Linked DNA regions of Oleidesulfovibrio alaskensis DSM 16109. The protein of the gene in region 2 interacts with the protein of the main gene of each other region in a pairwise test. Links are inferred from orthologs where the notes say so. Each region holds a gene or a part of one and is shown on either strand. Other genes may lie near its edges. The genes, in order: ung and ndk.

Region 1 (3,273 bases), on a different replicon or contig from region 2:
TTCCGGCAAACAGTATCGCGCCATTATCATAGTATATTTTCGCCATACGCTGTCTGCAGCACTTCAGAACGTATCTGCCGGAGTCAACACGAGGTCTCCTAAATGGTTATATAAACATCCGATTCGCTTTTTTCAAGAAGATTTTGTATCTCTTTGCAAGGTTAGGCATATTTATACTGACCAGCAGGTAAAAAAACTTCCTAACCCCATAGCAATACACTAATAATCGAAGCAGCTCATGAGTGACATTATTTTTTACCATCCCGAACCTGCACCACGTACACGGCATATCCGGCCAGTTTTCATTCCGTTTGCAGGCTGTCCGGGACGCTGCGTGTTCTGTGCGCAGACAGCCCAGACAGGCGTAGGCCCCGCCGCCCTGAGCGAACGGTACAGCCAGCTGCAGAAAGAACTGCAACTGGCCTATGAAGCAGGGGAATCTCCTTTTGAACTGGCGTATTACGGCGGCACATTCACTGCGCTGGATGACATGTGGCAGGAAAAATTCATCGCGCTGGGCCGGCAGTACCGTCATAAAGGTCTGGTCACCTCCATACGCTGTTCCACCCGTCCCGACTGTGTGGACGTTGCCGGTCTGCAGCGGCTGCACCGGATGGGGCTGGATACGGTGGAGCTGGGCATACAGAGCTTCAGCAACGACGCGCTGACCCGCAGCGGCCGCGGATACACGGCGCATACCGCCGTAACCGGCTGCCGCATTGTGCGCGAAGCCGGTCTGGGACTGGGCATACAGCTGATGCCCGGCCTTCCGGGACACAGCGAGGGAGCCTTTCTGCGTGATGTCCGGACAGCCTGTTCACTCGGCCCTGACATGGTACGCCTGTATCCCTGCCTTGTTTTCGAGGGGACGCTGCTGGCCTCGTGGTGGCGCGACGGCAGATACAGACCATGGGAAGTCGCCCGCGCATCAGTGATGCTGGGCATGGCCCTGAACACATTTTGGAAGCACGGTATACGGGTCATCCGCGCCGGTGTGGCGCATGTGCCTTCGCTGGCCGGAAAGGTGCTGGCAGGCGCATATCATCCTGCGCTGGGCAGCATGGCCAGAGGCGAAGCACTGGCCGGTCTTGTGTCCTTCCACACGCTCATGCTGGGCGGCAAGGCCACCGAACTGTATGCCCCCAGACGTTTTCAGGGTGAATTCTGGGGACACCGCAACACGCTGGTGCCAAGATGGGCACGCCACGGACTGGGGCGCTCCAATGTGCACTGGTGGGACAAATCTTTCTTCCTGCTCTCATAATCTGCGGTAGCGCGGTCCGGCGGCTCCGCCTGCGGGCGGAACCGCAAAGCCCCTGCACTACCACAGCACAGGCAAAAGCCCTCTGGCAGCCAGCCAGCTGTTGGCCGTGACAAAATGCCCGCAGCCCAGAAACCCTTTGTGCGCGGAAAACGGCGAAGGATGAACACTTTCCAGCAGCAGATGGCGCCCCGTATCCACCAGAGCCGCCTTCTGTCTGGCATGATTGCCCCACAGCATGAATACCACGGCCGGACAGCGCTCTGAAACCGTGCGGATAATATCGTCCGTCACCGCGTGCCAGCCCAGCGCGGCATGAGACCCCGCCCGGCCCGCCTCCACCGTGAGGGCGGTGTTAAGCAAAAGCACGCCCTGTTCCGCCCACGGAGTGAGATCCGTCTGCACACCGTTATGCTGCATACCCGCCGCAGCCGGAGCTTCAGGCTTCTGTGCGGCGGCCTCTTTGAGCACATTACGCAGTGAAGGCGGCGGCTTGACCCCCTGCGGAACGGAAAACGCCAGCCCGTGGGCCTGACCTGCGCCGTGGTACGGGTCCTGCCCCACTATGACAACCCGCACTGTATGCAGCGGCGTGCAGTGCAGCGCGGCAAAGACCTGTCCTTCCGGCGGATAGACGGTTTTGCTACGACGCAGACGCGCGACTGAACGCAGCAGGGGCAGATGCGCCCCCTCGCGCAGCAACGGCACAGCCTGTGCCCAGTCAGCCGGCGGGGCATCGGCAAAAACATCAGAGCGGCTCATGCGCACCCCCGCGACAGCAATCCGACGGCATGCCTGTTCACTGCCGCTCCGCCCAGCGTTGCAGCCGGTCAAAACATTCCGTCAGCTCCGCCTCGTCCGCCCCGAAGGACAACCGCAGATGATTTTCTCCCGCCGGTCCGAAAGAGGCACCCGGAACGGTGATGACCCTCGCCTCTTCAAGAATGCGCCGGGCCACTTCCGGCGAAGGCTCCGGAGTACAGGAGTAACGGGCCATCACATAAAAAGCGCCCCGCGGCGGCACGCAGGTAAAAGCGGGAGCAAGAGCCGCCATGCGGTCCATGGTCAGACTGCGGCGTTTTTCCAGCGCGGCGCACATCTGTTCCACGCAGTCCTGCGGACCGGTCAGGGCTGCCAGCGCCGCATGCTGCGAAACAGTGGGAGCACAGATGGCCGTGGCATCGTGCACCTTGAGCATTTCACCCATCCATCCGGCTGAAGCAGCAGCGTACCCCACACGCCATCCCGTAAGGGCATACTTTTTGGAAAACGAATTGATGACAATGACATTTTCACGCATTTCAGGAAGACTTGCCGGACTGAGCGGCGCCGCATGTCCTCCGAACACCATATAGTCGTAAGTTTCGTCGGAAATAAGCACCAGATTGTGTTCGAGCGCCAGACGGCACAACGCACGCACATCCTCGTCCGCGTAGACCGTTCCCGTGGGGTTGCCCGGATTGCAGACAATCACCGCGCGGGTGCGCTCCGTCACTGCAGCTCGTACGGCCTCCACATCCAGCCCCCAGTCCGCGGAGCGCAGCGGCACATGCACGGGCACGCCTTCGGCCATGAGCACCTGTTCGGCATGCGAGGCATAGCCCGGAGAAGGAATGATGACCTCATCACCCCTGTCCACAACAGTCAGCAGCGCCATAAGCAGAGCTTCCATGGCACCCACGGTGACGGCCACCTCACTGTCAGGGTCCGCGGCAAAGCCCTTTGCGGCAGTCAGATGCTCCGCAATGGCCTGACGCAATGCGGGCATACCCGGCTGCAAGGAATACTTGCCCGCCGACGGATCATCGCGCAGCACCCTGCAGACGGCATCCACGATATGCGGGGGCGTGGAAAACGAGGGCACCCCCTGTCCCAGAGAAACACACCCGCCGATACGGGCGGCAAGCATGGGCATAAGTTTGGTGGCGGAAATCCTGATCTGCTGCACACGGCGTGCAACTCTGCGGGTCTGTGTCATGTCTGGCAGGCTCCTTATTGATATGGTCCGGCAG
Region 2 (3,163 bases):
ATGCCAAAACCACGCTGTCGTCCGACCCGCGCGCAAGCCTGCAGGAATTTATGGAAGGCAAGGTGCAGTTCCAGATCGAATACACCGACGAATTCATTCAGGCGCATGTGCAGGGGCTTGATCCCGTCGTTATGGGTAAAATGCGTGCGGGACACTACAGTCCCGAAGGTCATCTTGATCTGCACGGCCAGAACATCATCCAGTCGTATTCCGCCATGGTGCAGTTCATCCAGACAAGCTACACCAAAGGCAAGCGCTGTGTGCTGCTTATACCCGGACGCGGAAAGAACAGCCCCGAAGGTTACGGCGTTCTGCGGGACAAAGTGCAGACATGGCTTACACGGGATCCGTTCAAACGGGTGGTACTGGCTTTCTGCACCGCCCAGCCCAAAGACGGCGGTGCCGGTGCCCTGTATGTGCTGCTGCGCAAATTCAAAAAAAGCTCGGGGAAAATACACTGGAACCGCACCCCCAGCGATGCGGACCTGTTTCTGTAACACCCTGCGTTTTTCTGCCTGCTGCACGCCGCAAAGGCGCCTTGCATGCAGCCTGCCTCATTCTGTCTGTCCGGTCTGCCGGATTATTCTGCGCATCCCAAAAAAAAACGGGATGCCCTTTGCGGGCATCCCGTTGTATTCTCTGTTGCCGGCAGGGCTATCTGCGCATGGCCAGACCTTTTTCATAGGCTGCCAGCACGGCATCAATGATGTGTCCCCGCACAGCGGTGCGGTCAAGGTGGTTGGTTCCGGCTATGGTTGTTCCGGCCGGAGAAGTGACCATCTCGCGCAGCAGCGAAGGATGCATTCCCGTCTGTTCGGCCAGAGCGCACGAGCCGGAAAACAGCTCCGTCACCATTTCTGTGGCCTGCTGCCGCGTAAACCCTACGGTTACCGCGGCTTCGATGACAGCTTCCATCATATGAAAGACATAGGCGGGACCGCATCCGGCCACAGCGGTAAATGCCTCGAACTTCTGTTCGGGCAGTACAATCACCTTGCCGATGGCTGCAAACAGGTTCCGGACAGCGGTTGCGGCTTCTGCAGACAGGGCGGGATCGTCCAGACACATGCCGTAAATGCCCCTGCCGACCATGGCCGGCGTATTGGGCATCACCCGCACCACCGGGGCCGCCCCCTGAGCAGCGCTGCGCATGGCTTCCAGCGAAACACCGGCGGCAATGGAAACCAGCACCTTGCCGGCATCCAGAACAGGACGCACCTGCCCTATAACATCGCAAATCTGATCAGGCTTGACGCCCAGCAGAATAATGTCGGCACGCCGCGCCAGCGCCACGGCATCAGGAGCAGGCTCAAGGCCTATTTCATCCCGCAGGGCTTCCACTTTCGGGGCACTGCGGTTAAAGCCGGCCAGCTGCAATCCTTCCACCCCGGCAAGACCGCGCATGATGGCGCCGCCCATGTTGCCGCAACCGATACACCCCAGAACCGTATTTTTCATCAGCCGGTTATCTCCATGGCGTTAAAGAAGTAGCCCATTTCAAATGCAGCAGTTTCGGCAGCGTCGGAACCGTGTACCGAGTTTGCCTCAAGTCCTTCTGCAAACTGTCTGCGAATGGTGCCTTCTGCCGCATTTTCAGGATTGGTGGCCCCCATCAGCTCACGCCAGCGGGCCACGGCATTATCCCCTTCCAGCACCATGGCCACAATGGGGCCTGATGTCATGAAATCCGTCAGGCTGGCGAAAAAGGGGCGCTCTTTATGAACATGATAAAAGCCTTCGGCCTGCTCTCTTGTCAGCCGCATTTTTTTCATGGCGACCACGCGCAGTCCGTTCTGCTGAATGACGGACAGAATGGGGCCTTCAAGATTGCGTCTTGTGGCGTCAGGCTTGATGATGGCAAAGGTTCTTTCTGCCATGTGTTCGTTCCTCCGATGCAGTGTGTTTGTGTGATGTGTGTGCATTAGGCACGCGGTACGCATCCGCGCGCCGACAGTGTTTATTGCCTGCGATGCCGCACTTTATCAAGCCCCGCCACACTGACAATCTGAATCTTGCGGCTGCGCACCCGCTGCCACTCTTCCAGCGCGGCCAGCGTTTCAGGCGTGGGATGCCCTATGGCAATGGCCGTGCCCTGACGCAGTGCCACGCCGGCAGCTTTGTCCAGCTGGTGCATAATGCTTTTTTTGTCACGCACCACATCAAGAAACACCGAGCGCCGGAATGCATGCAATCCGGCTGCCGCCGCCTTACGGTACAGCACAGAACCGCCATGCGTCACACTGTCCAGCACAAACAGCTTTCTGCCGCGCAGTTCATCCACCACGGCCTGCACTCCCGCATCGTCCTGCGTAAAACGCGACCCCATATGGTTGTTTATGCCTACGGCATGGGGCACCATACCCAGATTTTCGCCTAGCACAGTATGTATCTGATCCGGTGTCATGGAGACAAACAAGGCTCCCGGTCCCGGATTCACACGGGGGTAGCCCACCGGCTCCATGGGCTGGTGGATCATTATCTCGCACCCGTGCTGCCAGCCGTAATCAGCGGCGCGGCGGGCATAGGTTGCACGCGGCCATATGGAAAGCGTCACCGGATATTCCAGCGCCACAAGACGCTCCACAGCCCGCATGCTTTCACCTATGTCATCTATGACTATGGCAAGACGGGGCAGGTCGTTTTCCCGCTCCTGAATCTGCGTTGCAGCGGCTCCGCTTTCGGACCGGTCCGTGACAACGGCATCGGGGCTGCCGGCATCATCCTGCGCCTCCGGCAAGGGTGTGACGGCCTCTGATGTGCCTCTGTGCTGTCCGTCGACCGGAGGCTGCGGCTCCTGCTCCTGCAGCACGGCAAAAGCCAGTGCATGCGTCACCACACCGTCAAGCGAAATGCGCCATGCGCCACCGGCGGCCTGCTGCAAAGTCGCGGCCGGAACCCATGTGGCCAGAGCCGTACGCAACCCGGCAATAAAGTCATCATGACCGTTGCCGAGTCTTATCTCCAGCTGCTGGAAATGATACTCCTCTCCGTTGTGCGACCGTACTTCGACCCGCTGCAGCCCCAGTGCCCTGCGGGGCAGGTCCAGCCGTTCCAGCGTGCGCAGCAAAGCATAGTCCACCTGCTTGACGGTCTGATCCAGCGAGCTGCCCAGCGATTCTTCATAGGGAAGGCTCGAAGGATCGAGCAGATCGCGGACAGACGG

Evidence for each region.
Region 1: the proteins of ndk (region 2) and ung interact in binary tests that used the Escherichia coli proteins (3 or more experiments, as listed by UniProt). The link is inferred for Oleidesulfovibrio alaskensis DSM 16109 from one-to-one orthologs.

The regions. Positions count from the first base shown.
Region 1 is NZ_AXWQ01000007.1:180,615-183,887, reverse strand. Bases 173-3,127 are described here. They hold ung (uracil-DNA glycosylase), read right to left. Parts: upstream 2,024-3,127; coding sequence 1,322-2,023; downstream 173-1,321. Other genes in these bases: H586_RS0107535 (pyridoxal phosphate-dependent aminotransferase), read right to left, coding at 2,061-3,127; H586_RS0107545 (elongator complex protein 3), read left to right, coding at 239-1,264. Also shown: more of H586_RS0107535, read right to left, coding at 3,128-3,239. UniProt on the Escherichia coli protein: Excises uracil residues from the DNA which can arise as a result of misincorporation of dUMP residues by DNA polymerase or due to deamination of cytosine.
Region 2 is NZ_AXWQ01000005.1:315,669-318,831, forward strand. The notes cover bases 168-3,012. They hold ndk (nucleoside-diphosphate kinase), read right to left. Parts: upstream 1,878-3,012; coding sequence 1,458-1,877; downstream 168-1,457. Other genes in these bases: H586_RS0104295 (Smr/MutS family protein), read left to right, coding at 168-497; proC (pyrroline-5-carboxylate reductase), read right to left, coding at 655-1,458; H586_RS18110 (divergent polysaccharide deacetylase family protein), read right to left, coding at 1,958-3,012. Outside these bases: more of H586_RS0104295, read left to right, coding at 1-167; more of H586_RS18110, read right to left, coding at 3,013-3,163. UniProt on the Escherichia coli protein: Major role in the synthesis of nucleoside triphosphates other than ATP. The ATP gamma phosphate is transferred to the NDP beta phosphate via a ping-pong mechanism, using a phosphorylated active-site intermediate.